Regions from separate parts of the Streptomyces sp. ITFR-6 genome, predicted to be linked through region 3. Evidence: riboswitches for the same ligand, from Rfam matches in the RefSeq annotation. Region 3 holds a riboswitch; each other region holds the start of a gene.

Region 1 (2,193 bases), 2.0 Mb from region 3:
CGCCTCCTCGCAGATCTCCTGCTGGAGGTCGATGTTCTCCTTGATCTTGTGCATCGGGACGTGCCCCGGACCCTCGATCATCGTCTGGACGCCGAACCGCTTGGCTACGGTGTTCAGTTCGCCGAGCGTGCGCAGCTCGGCGAACTGCGCCTCGTCGTTGGCGTCCGCGATCGATCCGGGGCGCAGCCCGTCGCCCAGCGAGTACGTCACGTCGTACGAGGCGAGAATCGCGCAGAGCTCCTCGAAGTGCTCGTACAGGAACGACTCCTTGTGGTGCGCGAGGCACCACGCGGCCATGATCGAGCCGCCCCGGGAGACGATGCCGGTCTTGCGACGGGCCGTCAGCGGCACATACGGGAGGCGCACGCCCGCGTGGACCGTCATGTAGTCGACGCCCTGCTCGGCCTGCTCGATGACGGTGTCCTTGTAGATCTCCCAGGTCAGCTCCTCCGCCCTGCCGTCGACCTTTTCGAGTGCCTGGTAGAGGGGCACGGTGCCGATCGGTACCGGGGAGTTGCGAAGTACCCACTCACGGGTGGTGTGGATGTTGCGGCCGGTGGAAAGGTCCATGACCGTGTCCGCGCCCCACTTGGTCGCCCAGGTCATCTTGTCCACCTCCTCCTCGATGGAGGACGTCACCGCGGAGTTGCCGATATTGGCGTTCACCTTCACCAGGAACCGCTTACCGATGATCATCGGCTCGATCTCCGGGTGGTTGACGTTGACCGGCAGCACGGCCCGGCCCGCGGCGATCTCTCCGCGCACCACCTCGGGCGTGACGTTCTCCCGGATCGCCACGTACTCCATCTCCGGGGTGATCTCGCCGCGCCGGGCGTACCCGAGCTGGGTCACCGGGCTCCCGTCCCGGCTGCGCCTCGGCTGGCGCGGGCGGCCGGGGAAGACCGCGTCCAGATTGCGCAGCCCTCCGCGCGGCGAGGTGTGCTTGATCCCGTCGTCCTCGGGGCGGGCGGCCCGGCCCGCGTACTCCTCGGTGTCGCCGCGGGCGATGATCCAGTTCTCCCGCAGCGGCGTGAGTCCGCGGCGGACATCGGTGTCGATGGCGGGATCGGTGTACGGCCCCGACGTGTCGTACAGCGTCACGTCCTTGCCGTTGGTGAGGTGCACCTGACGGACCGGCACCCGGAGGTCCGGGCGCGAGCCCTGGACGTACCCCTTGTGCCAGCCGATGGACTTCCTGGCCTTGTCGCTCGGACCGGCCCCGTCGCTCCGACCGCCCTCGTCGTTCTGACTGGAGGCAGGCATGCGTGCATCCGCTGTGGTCATGAGACCTACTCCCTACGCCGGCATTACCCGGTAACAGGTTCGGCGGTCGGCGCAGCTTGTCCCGTACGGATGTACGGAGATCAGCGCCCTCTCAGCCCGGTGCTCCGAGCTCCCGCGTGTGCAAAGGTGCCACCACGCTAACGCCCTCACGGGTGTGCTGAACAGTGGGCCCCGCTCCTCTTGCGATGATCGGCCGGTGACGTCTCCCCATATCGTTCCCGAGCAGCCGTCCCCTCAGCACACCCACACTCACGCGCACGGCCCTGCCGCACCCGTGTCCAAGCACCTGCGCAAGGTGATCGCCGCCGTACTGATCCCGTTCGCGGCCGCGGTCGCCGTCGGGCTCGTGGTGCTCTGGCCCGGTGGTGCGCCGGCGCACGAACGAACCGGTGTCGGTTTCGACCGGCAGACCCAGCAGGCGAAGGTGGTGAACGTCGACAAGGTCGACTGCAAGGACGTGAACGCGGCCCAGCTGCCGGTCGAGGGCGAGACCCCGTCGACCAAGGACCCGACGACCGGTGGCGGCGGGGCCGCACCCTGTGAGAAGGCCACGGTCGAGGTCACGAGCGGCAAGGACAAGGGGCGCACCTTCATCGAGGTGGTGCAGCCCGGCGCACCGCGACAGCTGCGGGAGGGGCAGGAAGTGGTGGTCGCGTACGCCCCCGACGCGCCCCATGACCTCCAGTACTCCGTGACGGACGTCAACCGGAAGTTCCCCATGGCGCTGCTGGCCGGGATCTTCGCCGTGGCGGTGGTCGTCGTGGGGAGACTGCGCGGGGTCATGGCACTGGTGGCGCTCGCCCTGTCGTTCGCCGTGCTGACCCTGTTCATCCTTCCGGCCATCCTGCAGGGCTCGAATCCGCTGCTCGTGGCGGTGGTCGGGGCCAGCGCCATCATGCTGATCGCCCT
Region 2 (2,193 bases), 4.4 Mb from region 3:
CCATCGGGGCGGCGACCTCGGCGGGCAGGGCGCCCGCGAGGGGCCGTTCCGCGGCCTCGACGACGGTGACCTCGCAGCCCGCGGAGCGGGCCGCGGTGGCGAACTCGGCGCCGATCCAGCCCGCACCGACGACCACGACGGTGTGCCCCGCGTCCAGTACGGGCCGCAGCCGCGCCGCGTCGTCCAGGGTGCGCAGCAGATGGACCCCCGGCACCCCCTCCGAGCCGGGCAGCACGACGGGTTCGGCTCCGGTGGCGATGACCAGGACGTCGTAGGGGACGGGCCCCTGCGAGGTGTCCAGTTCGTGGTCGGCGGCGCGCAGGCCTGTGACCTCGCGGCCCAGCCGCAACTCGATGGAGAGTGTCTCGAAGTCGATGTCGAAGGCGGATTCCTCGGCCTTGCCGAGCAGCACCGCCTTGGACAGCGGTGGACGGTCGTAGGGCTGATGGGGTTCGGCACCGATGAGGGTGAGGTCGCCGGTGAAGCCCTGCTCCCGCAGGGCCACCGCCGTCTGCACACCCGCCATGCCCGCACCGACGACGACCACCCGCCGCCCGGCCCGCTCCGACTGCCGCTCCGGCCGCTCTGCCCGCTGCTGCTCGTTCACCCGACCACCTTAATCAACTGACGGGCCGTCAGGAAAGGGGTTCCTCACGGTCCTCGTACCGCCGGCCTCCTGCTTTACCCGCCCAGGGGGGCTGGGTCTAGGGTGACTGACGTAAAAGACTCGCGGGAGCCCGGACGTACCGGGCTGAGAGGGAGGCTGGACGGCCTCCGACCGTACGAACCTGATCCGGGTCATGCCGGCGAAGGGAGGGGCTGGATGCCCACGCCTGTCCACCGCACGAGCGGGTACGAGGTCCTCGTCATCGGGGGCGGCGTCATCGGCCTGGTCACCGCCTGGCGGGCCGCACAACGCGGTCTGGCCGTCGCGGTCGTCGATCCCGATCCGGGTGGCGGGGCCACCCAGGTCGCGGCCGGAATGCTGGCCGCCGTCACCGAACTGCACTACGGCGAGGAAATGCTGCTGGGGCTCAACCTCGCCTCCGCCGCGCGCTATCCGGCGTTCGCGGCCGAGCTGGAGGCGGAGAGCGGTCAGGACATCGGCTTCCGCGCCTGCGGCACCCTGGCCGTCGCGCTGGACACCGACGACCGCGCCCATCTGCGGGAGCTGCACGAGCTGCAGCGCCGCTCCGGGCTGGAGTCGCAGTGGCTCACCGGCCGGGAGTGCCGGCGCCTGGAGCCGATGCTCGCGCCGGGCGTACGCGGCGGACTGCGGGTCGACGGCGACCACCAGGTCGACCCGCGCCGGCTGTCGGCCGCGCTGCTGACGGTGGGCGAGCGGGCCGGGGTCGTCTTCCACCGGCAGCGGGCCGAGCGGCTCTCCGTGGTGCGCGACCGGGCCACCGGGGTGGTACTGGCCGACGGTTCGGAGCTGTCGGCCGATCAGGTCGTGCTCGCCGCCGGCAGCCTCAGCGGCCGGCTCGCGGGGGTGCCTGAGCACGTCCGGCCGCCCGTCCGCCCGGTCAAGGGCCAGGTGCTGCGGCTGACCGTACCCACCGCGTACGCCCCCTTCCTCAGCCGCACCGTCCGAGCCGTGGTCCGGGGCAGCCACCTCTACCTCGTGCCGCGCGAGAACGGCGAACTGGTGGTCGGCGCCACCAGCGAGGAGATGGGCTGGGACACCACCGTCACGGCGGGCGGGGTCTACGAGCTGCTGCGCGACGCCCACGAGCTGGTGCCCGGCATCACCGAGCTGCCGCTCACCGAGACCCGGGCCGGTCTGCGCCCCGCCTCCCCCGACAACGCCCCGCTGCTCGGCCGCACCGCGCTGCCCGGCCTCCACCTCGCCACCGGCCACCACCGCAACGGGGTGCTCCTCACCCCGGTGACCGGGGACGCCATGGCGCGGCTGCTGGCCGAGGGCGAGCTGCCCGAGGTGGCCCGCCCCTTCTCCCCCGGCCGCTTCCCGGCCGCCGCCCCCGTACGACAGGAGCAGCCCGCATGACCGCGCCCACTTCCCTGGCCGTCTCCGTGAACGGCGAGACCGTCGCCGTCGCCGAGGGGACCACCCTGGACGCCCTCGTCGCGACCCTGACCGAGGCGCCCTCCGGGGTCGCGGCGGCGCTGAACGAGACCGTCGTGCCGCGCGGTCGGTGGTCCGCCGCGACGCTCGCGGACGGCGACCGGGTC
Region 3 (2,193 bases):
TCGCGGAGGTGCTGTTCCCCGAGCTGATGTCCGTCGTCCGCCACATCAGCTGCGACGACGACACCACCCGCAAGACCCTGTGGAAGCTGCACGACGGGACGCTGGTCGAGTCCGTCCTGATGCGCTACCCCGAGCGCGTCACGATGTGCATCTCCTCGCAGGCCGGCTGCGGGATGAACTGCCCGTTCTGCGCCACCGGGCAGGCCGGTCTCGACCGCAACCTCTCCACCGCGGAGATCGTCCACCAGATCGTGGACGGCATGCGGGCGCTGCGCGACGGCGAGGTCCCCGGAGGTCCGGCGCGGCTCTCCAACATCGTCTTCATGGGCATGGGCGAGCCGCTCGCCAACTACAACCGCGTGGTCGGCGCCATCCGCCGGCTGACCGACCCGGAGCCCGACGGGCTTGGGCTGTCGCAGCGCGGCATAACCGTCTCCACCGTCGGCCTGGTGCCGGCGATGCTGCGCTTCGCGGACGAGGGCTTCAAGTGCCGTCTCGCCGTCTCGCTGCACGCCCCGGACGACGAGCTGCGCGACACCCTCGTCCCCGTGAACACCCGGTGGAAGGTGCGCGAGGTGCTGGACGCGGCCTGGGAGTACGCGGAGAAGTCCGGCCGCCGCATCTCCATCGAGTACGCGCTGATCCGTGACATCAACGACCAGGCCTGGCGCGGTGACCGGCTCGGCCGGCTCCTCAAGGGCAAGCGGGTACACGTCAACCTGATCCCGCTGAACCCGACACCGGGCTCGAAGTGGACCGCCTCGCGGCCCGAGGACGAGAAGGCGTTCGTCGAGGCCATCGCCGCCCACGGGGTGCCGGTGACCGTGCGGGACACCCGGGGCCAGGAGATCGACGGGGCCTGCGGGCAGCTCGCGGCGTCCGAGCGCTGAGGCCGGAACCGGCCGTGTAGCCTGGGCGTGAAATCAACTTCATATTCCGACAGGGGAGCGCCACAGCGCTGAGAGTGCGGCACCGAGGACAGGTTGGCCGCAGACCCTCTGAACCTCGCCCGGGTCATTCCGGGTAGGAAGTTCGGACCTTACTCAAGCTGTTGCGCCCTGCCCGCTTCCGGTTCTCCACCGGCGCGGGCAGGGCCGCGTCTCTTCCTGGTCATCTCCAGGAGGAATCACATGAGCACCACCAACAAGGTCGCGGTGGCGGCCGTCGCCGCCGCGATCGGCGCGACCGCGCTCGTCGGCTGCGGCAGCTCGGACGACGCTTCGTCCGGCTCGTCCGGTACCAAGGGCACCGGCTCCAAGACCGTCACGCTCGTCAGCCACGACTCCTTCAACGCGTCCAAGGGCGTGCTGAAGGAGTTCACCCGGGAGACCGGCTACACCGTCAAGGTGCTGAAGAGCGGTGACGCGGGCGCCGCCCTCAACCAGGAGATCCTGACCAAGGGATCACCGCGCGGTGACGTGTTCTTCGGCGTCGACAACACCCTGCTCTCGCGCGCCCTCGACAACGGCCTCTTCACGCCGTACGCCGCCAAGGGCCTCGGCCAGGTCGCGTCCGATGTCCAGCTGGACGCCGAGAAGCACCGGGTCACTCCGGTCGACACCGGCGACATCTGCGTGAACTACGACAAGAAGTACTTCGCCGACAAGAAGCTCGCGCCGCCGAAGACCTTCGAGGACCTGGCGAAGCCCGCGTACAGAAACCTCCTCGTCACCGAGAACGCCGCGACCTCCTCGCCCGGCCTCGGCTTCCTCCTCGGCAGCATCGCCACCTACGGCGAGGACGGCTACCAGGACTACTGGAAGAAGCTGAAGAGCAACGGCGTCAAGGTCGTCGACGGCTGGGAGCAGGCCTACAACGAGGAGTTCTCCGGCTCCGCGGGAGGCAAGAAGGCCAAGGCCGACCGGCCGCTCGTGGTCAGTTACGCCTCCAGCCCGCCCGTCGAGGTGCTGTACGCGGACCCGAAGCCCAAGACCGCCCCGACCGGGGTCGCCACCGGGACGTGCTTCCGGCAGATCGAGTTCGCCGGTCTGCTCGACGGCGCGAAGAACGAGGAGGGCGGCAAGGCCCTGCTGGACTTCATGATCGGGAAGAAGTTCCAGGAGGATATGCCGCTCAACATGTTCGTCAGCCCGGTCACCAAGAGTGCGAAGGTGCCTGAACTCTTCACCGAGTTCGGGGCCACCTCGGACAAGCCCGCGACCGTCGCCCCGGACGCGATCGCCAAGAACCGTG
Region 4 (2,193 bases), 1.4 Mb from region 3:
ATCCAGTCGACGGCCACGATCGCGACGAACCCGGGGATCCAGTAGCCGACGAGCAGCAGCACGTTCTGGAAGCGGGCCGTGGTGTCTGCCGCGTGCATCCACAGGACGAGCGGGAAGCCGAGGGCGGCGGCCAGTGCGGCGGCGACGGGGCGCGGCAGGCGGACGCCCATGGTCTGCAGTGCCAGCGATCCGCTGTAGTCGTTCATGGCGTTGCTGCACAGCGCGGCGAGCGCCACGGCAAGCAGCCCGAACGCTCCGAGCGCGCCCCCGCCCAGCAGGGTGTCGATGCCGTGCGCGGTCTGGTCGGTGAAGACGGACGCACCCCACAGGCCGAGCGTCTGGACCGCCACGAACGAGACGCTGATGCCGAGCAGCGTGCACCAGAACATCCGGGGCCGCGACGTGGTGCGCGGCAGATAGCGGCTGAAGTCGCTGGCGTACGGCGCCCAGGACAGTGCCAGGCTCAGGGCGATGGTGCACGTCAGGACGAACGCGCCCGCCCGGTCCGCGCCGTGCGCGCTGCCGGTCGCGGCGGGGTGCACCCCGTCCAGGAGCTTCGTGGCGAGTACCGCGAAGGCGGCGGCCAGGACGAAGGTCATCACGGTCTGGAGCCGGTGGATCACCTCGTATCCCAGGACGCCGAGCGCGCCCTGGGCCGCCATCATGACCAGCACTCCCAGCCAGAAGGGCCAGCCGCACAACTGGGCCAGCGCCTCCCCGCCGAACAGCCCGATCAGCGCGTCCCAGGCGATGGACGACAGCCACTGGAGCGTGCCCGGCAGCACCACACCCCGGCCGAACGCCAGCCGGGCGAGCGGGAGTTGCCCGGCACCTGTCTGACTGCCCCAGGTGCCCAGATACGCGGTGGGCACGGCGCCCACGAGGGTGCCGAGCACGACGGCGGTGAGCGCCGTGGCGAAGTCCAGGCCCAGCGCGATCCCGACGGTGCCGGTGAAGACCCCGGTCATGGTCAGGTTGGGGGCGAACCAGACGGTGAACAGCCGGCCGGGCCCGCCGTAGCGGCGGTCCTCGGGGACGGGCGCTATCCCGTGCGCCTCGACGCGCAGATCGCCGGGGGCGGTGGGCATCCGCCCGTCGAACGCGGGCCGCGGGTCCGTGGCCGCGCGCTCGTCCTGGGCATACGGCAATGACATGAAGACATCCCTCCGCCAGTGCTAACTGGTTCAGGTTCGACGGGTGTGTTCTCAGCCCCTGTGCGGGGCACCCCGTGTCCGGTGTGGCGGCCAGGATAGCCGGGTGCGTGTGCGCGGAGCGCGACGGGAGGCGGTGCGCACCCGATCACGCCGGAGTTCCGGCAGGCCGACAGGGCCCGGCCGGTCCCCGGTTCAGCTGAAGAGCTTGGCCACGAACGCGGTGAGGTTGGCCGAGGTGCGGGCGATCTGTTCCTCCACCGTCAGCGACTCCTTGAACCGGGCGCCGGAGGGGACGGCCTTCTTCCCCCGGACGTAGAGCGAACAGGCCAGGTCGGTGCACATGTACAGGCCGACCGAATTGCCCTCGCGCCCGGACTGCCCGGTCTTGCGGGCGGTCATCAGGGAGACCCCGCTGCCGGGGTGTGTGGTCAGACAGAGCGAGCACATGCTCCGGTGCAGGAAGCCGCGCTGCTGGGAGGGGAAGCGGAGCGTGATGCCCGCCGTCCGGCCGTCGTACTCGGTGACGATGTAGCTGCGCCCGGGAGCGGACAGGTCACGCCAGCCGAGGAAGTCCAGATCCTCCCACGGCAGCTCCTCGAAATCGCGCGGGAGCGGCAGACGCTTGGCCTCCCCCTTGGAGCAGTTGACGAACGATGTGCGGATGTCCTGCTCGGTCACGGCTTTCATGACATCGACGCTAACTGTGCCTACGACCCCTAGGCAAATGAATAATGAATTAGGGGTTCACCTGTGAACCCTCGGGCAGTACGGCCAGCCGGTGGGCGGGCGGGTGCTCGATGCCGAGATCGGGGCGCCAGGCCGCGAGGATCTGCGCCGAGGGGTCGAACAGCGGCGTCGGCAGTTCCTCGGGCCGGGTCCACCGCCAGGCACTGATCAGATGGGGTTCGGTCACCTGCGGGCTGCCCGACTCCACGGTGACCAGGGCGGCCATCGTCACCCGGTTGATGCCGCCGGCCACGTCGTGCAGCATCGCGAAGACGCTCATGCCGTGCTCGGCGACCTCAAGCCCGGTCTCCTC

Evidence for each region. A riboswitch is a leader RNA that binds a small molecule or an ion and turns the genes downstream of it on or off. The one in region 3 is predicted to bind thiamine pyrophosphate.
Region 1: another riboswitch for thiamine pyrophosphate. It lies ahead of thiC (phosphomethylpyrimidine synthase ThiC); the one in region 3 lies ahead of RLT59_RS09140 (thiamine ABC transporter substrate-binding protein).
Region 2: another riboswitch for thiamine pyrophosphate. It lies ahead of thiO (glycine oxidase ThiO); the one in region 3 lies ahead of RLT59_RS09140 (thiamine ABC transporter substrate-binding protein).
Region 4: another riboswitch for thiamine pyrophosphate. It lies ahead of RLT59_RS02935 (purine-cytosine permease family protein); the one in region 3 lies ahead of RLT59_RS09140 (thiamine ABC transporter substrate-binding protein).

The regions. Positions count from the first base shown of each region.
Region 1 covers NZ_CP134612.1:4,051,009-4,053,201, forward strand. The annotation lists gene thiC (phosphomethylpyrimidine synthase ThiC) at 1-1,284, opposite strand, end outside; TPP riboswitch at 1,277-1,410, opposite strand; gene RLT59_RS18300 (YibE/F family protein) at 1,481-2,193, shown strand, end outside.
Region 2 covers NZ_CP134612.1:6,435,431-6,437,623, reverse strand. The annotation lists gene RLT59_RS29285 (NAD(P)/FAD-dependent oxidoreductase) at 1-607, opposite strand, end outside; TPP riboswitch at 720-832, shown strand; gene thiO (glycine oxidase ThiO) at 824-2,008, shown strand; gene thiS (sulfur carrier protein ThiS) at 2,005-2,193, shown strand, end outside.
Region 3 covers NZ_CP134612.1:2,073,031-2,075,223, reverse strand. The annotation lists gene rlmN (dual-specificity RNA methyltransferase RlmN) at 1-890, shown strand, start outside; TPP riboswitch at 932-1,048, shown strand; gene RLT59_RS09140 (thiamine ABC transporter substrate-binding protein) at 1,131-2,193, shown strand, end outside.
Region 4 covers NZ_CP134612.1:681,240-683,432, reverse strand. The annotation lists gene RLT59_RS02935 (purine-cytosine permease family protein) at 1-1,154, opposite strand, end outside; TPP riboswitch at 1,145-1,239, opposite strand; gene RLT59_RS02930 (FBP domain-containing protein) at 1,347-1,841, opposite strand; gene RLT59_RS02925 (nucleotide triphosphate diphosphatase NUDT15) at 1,891-2,193, opposite strand, start outside.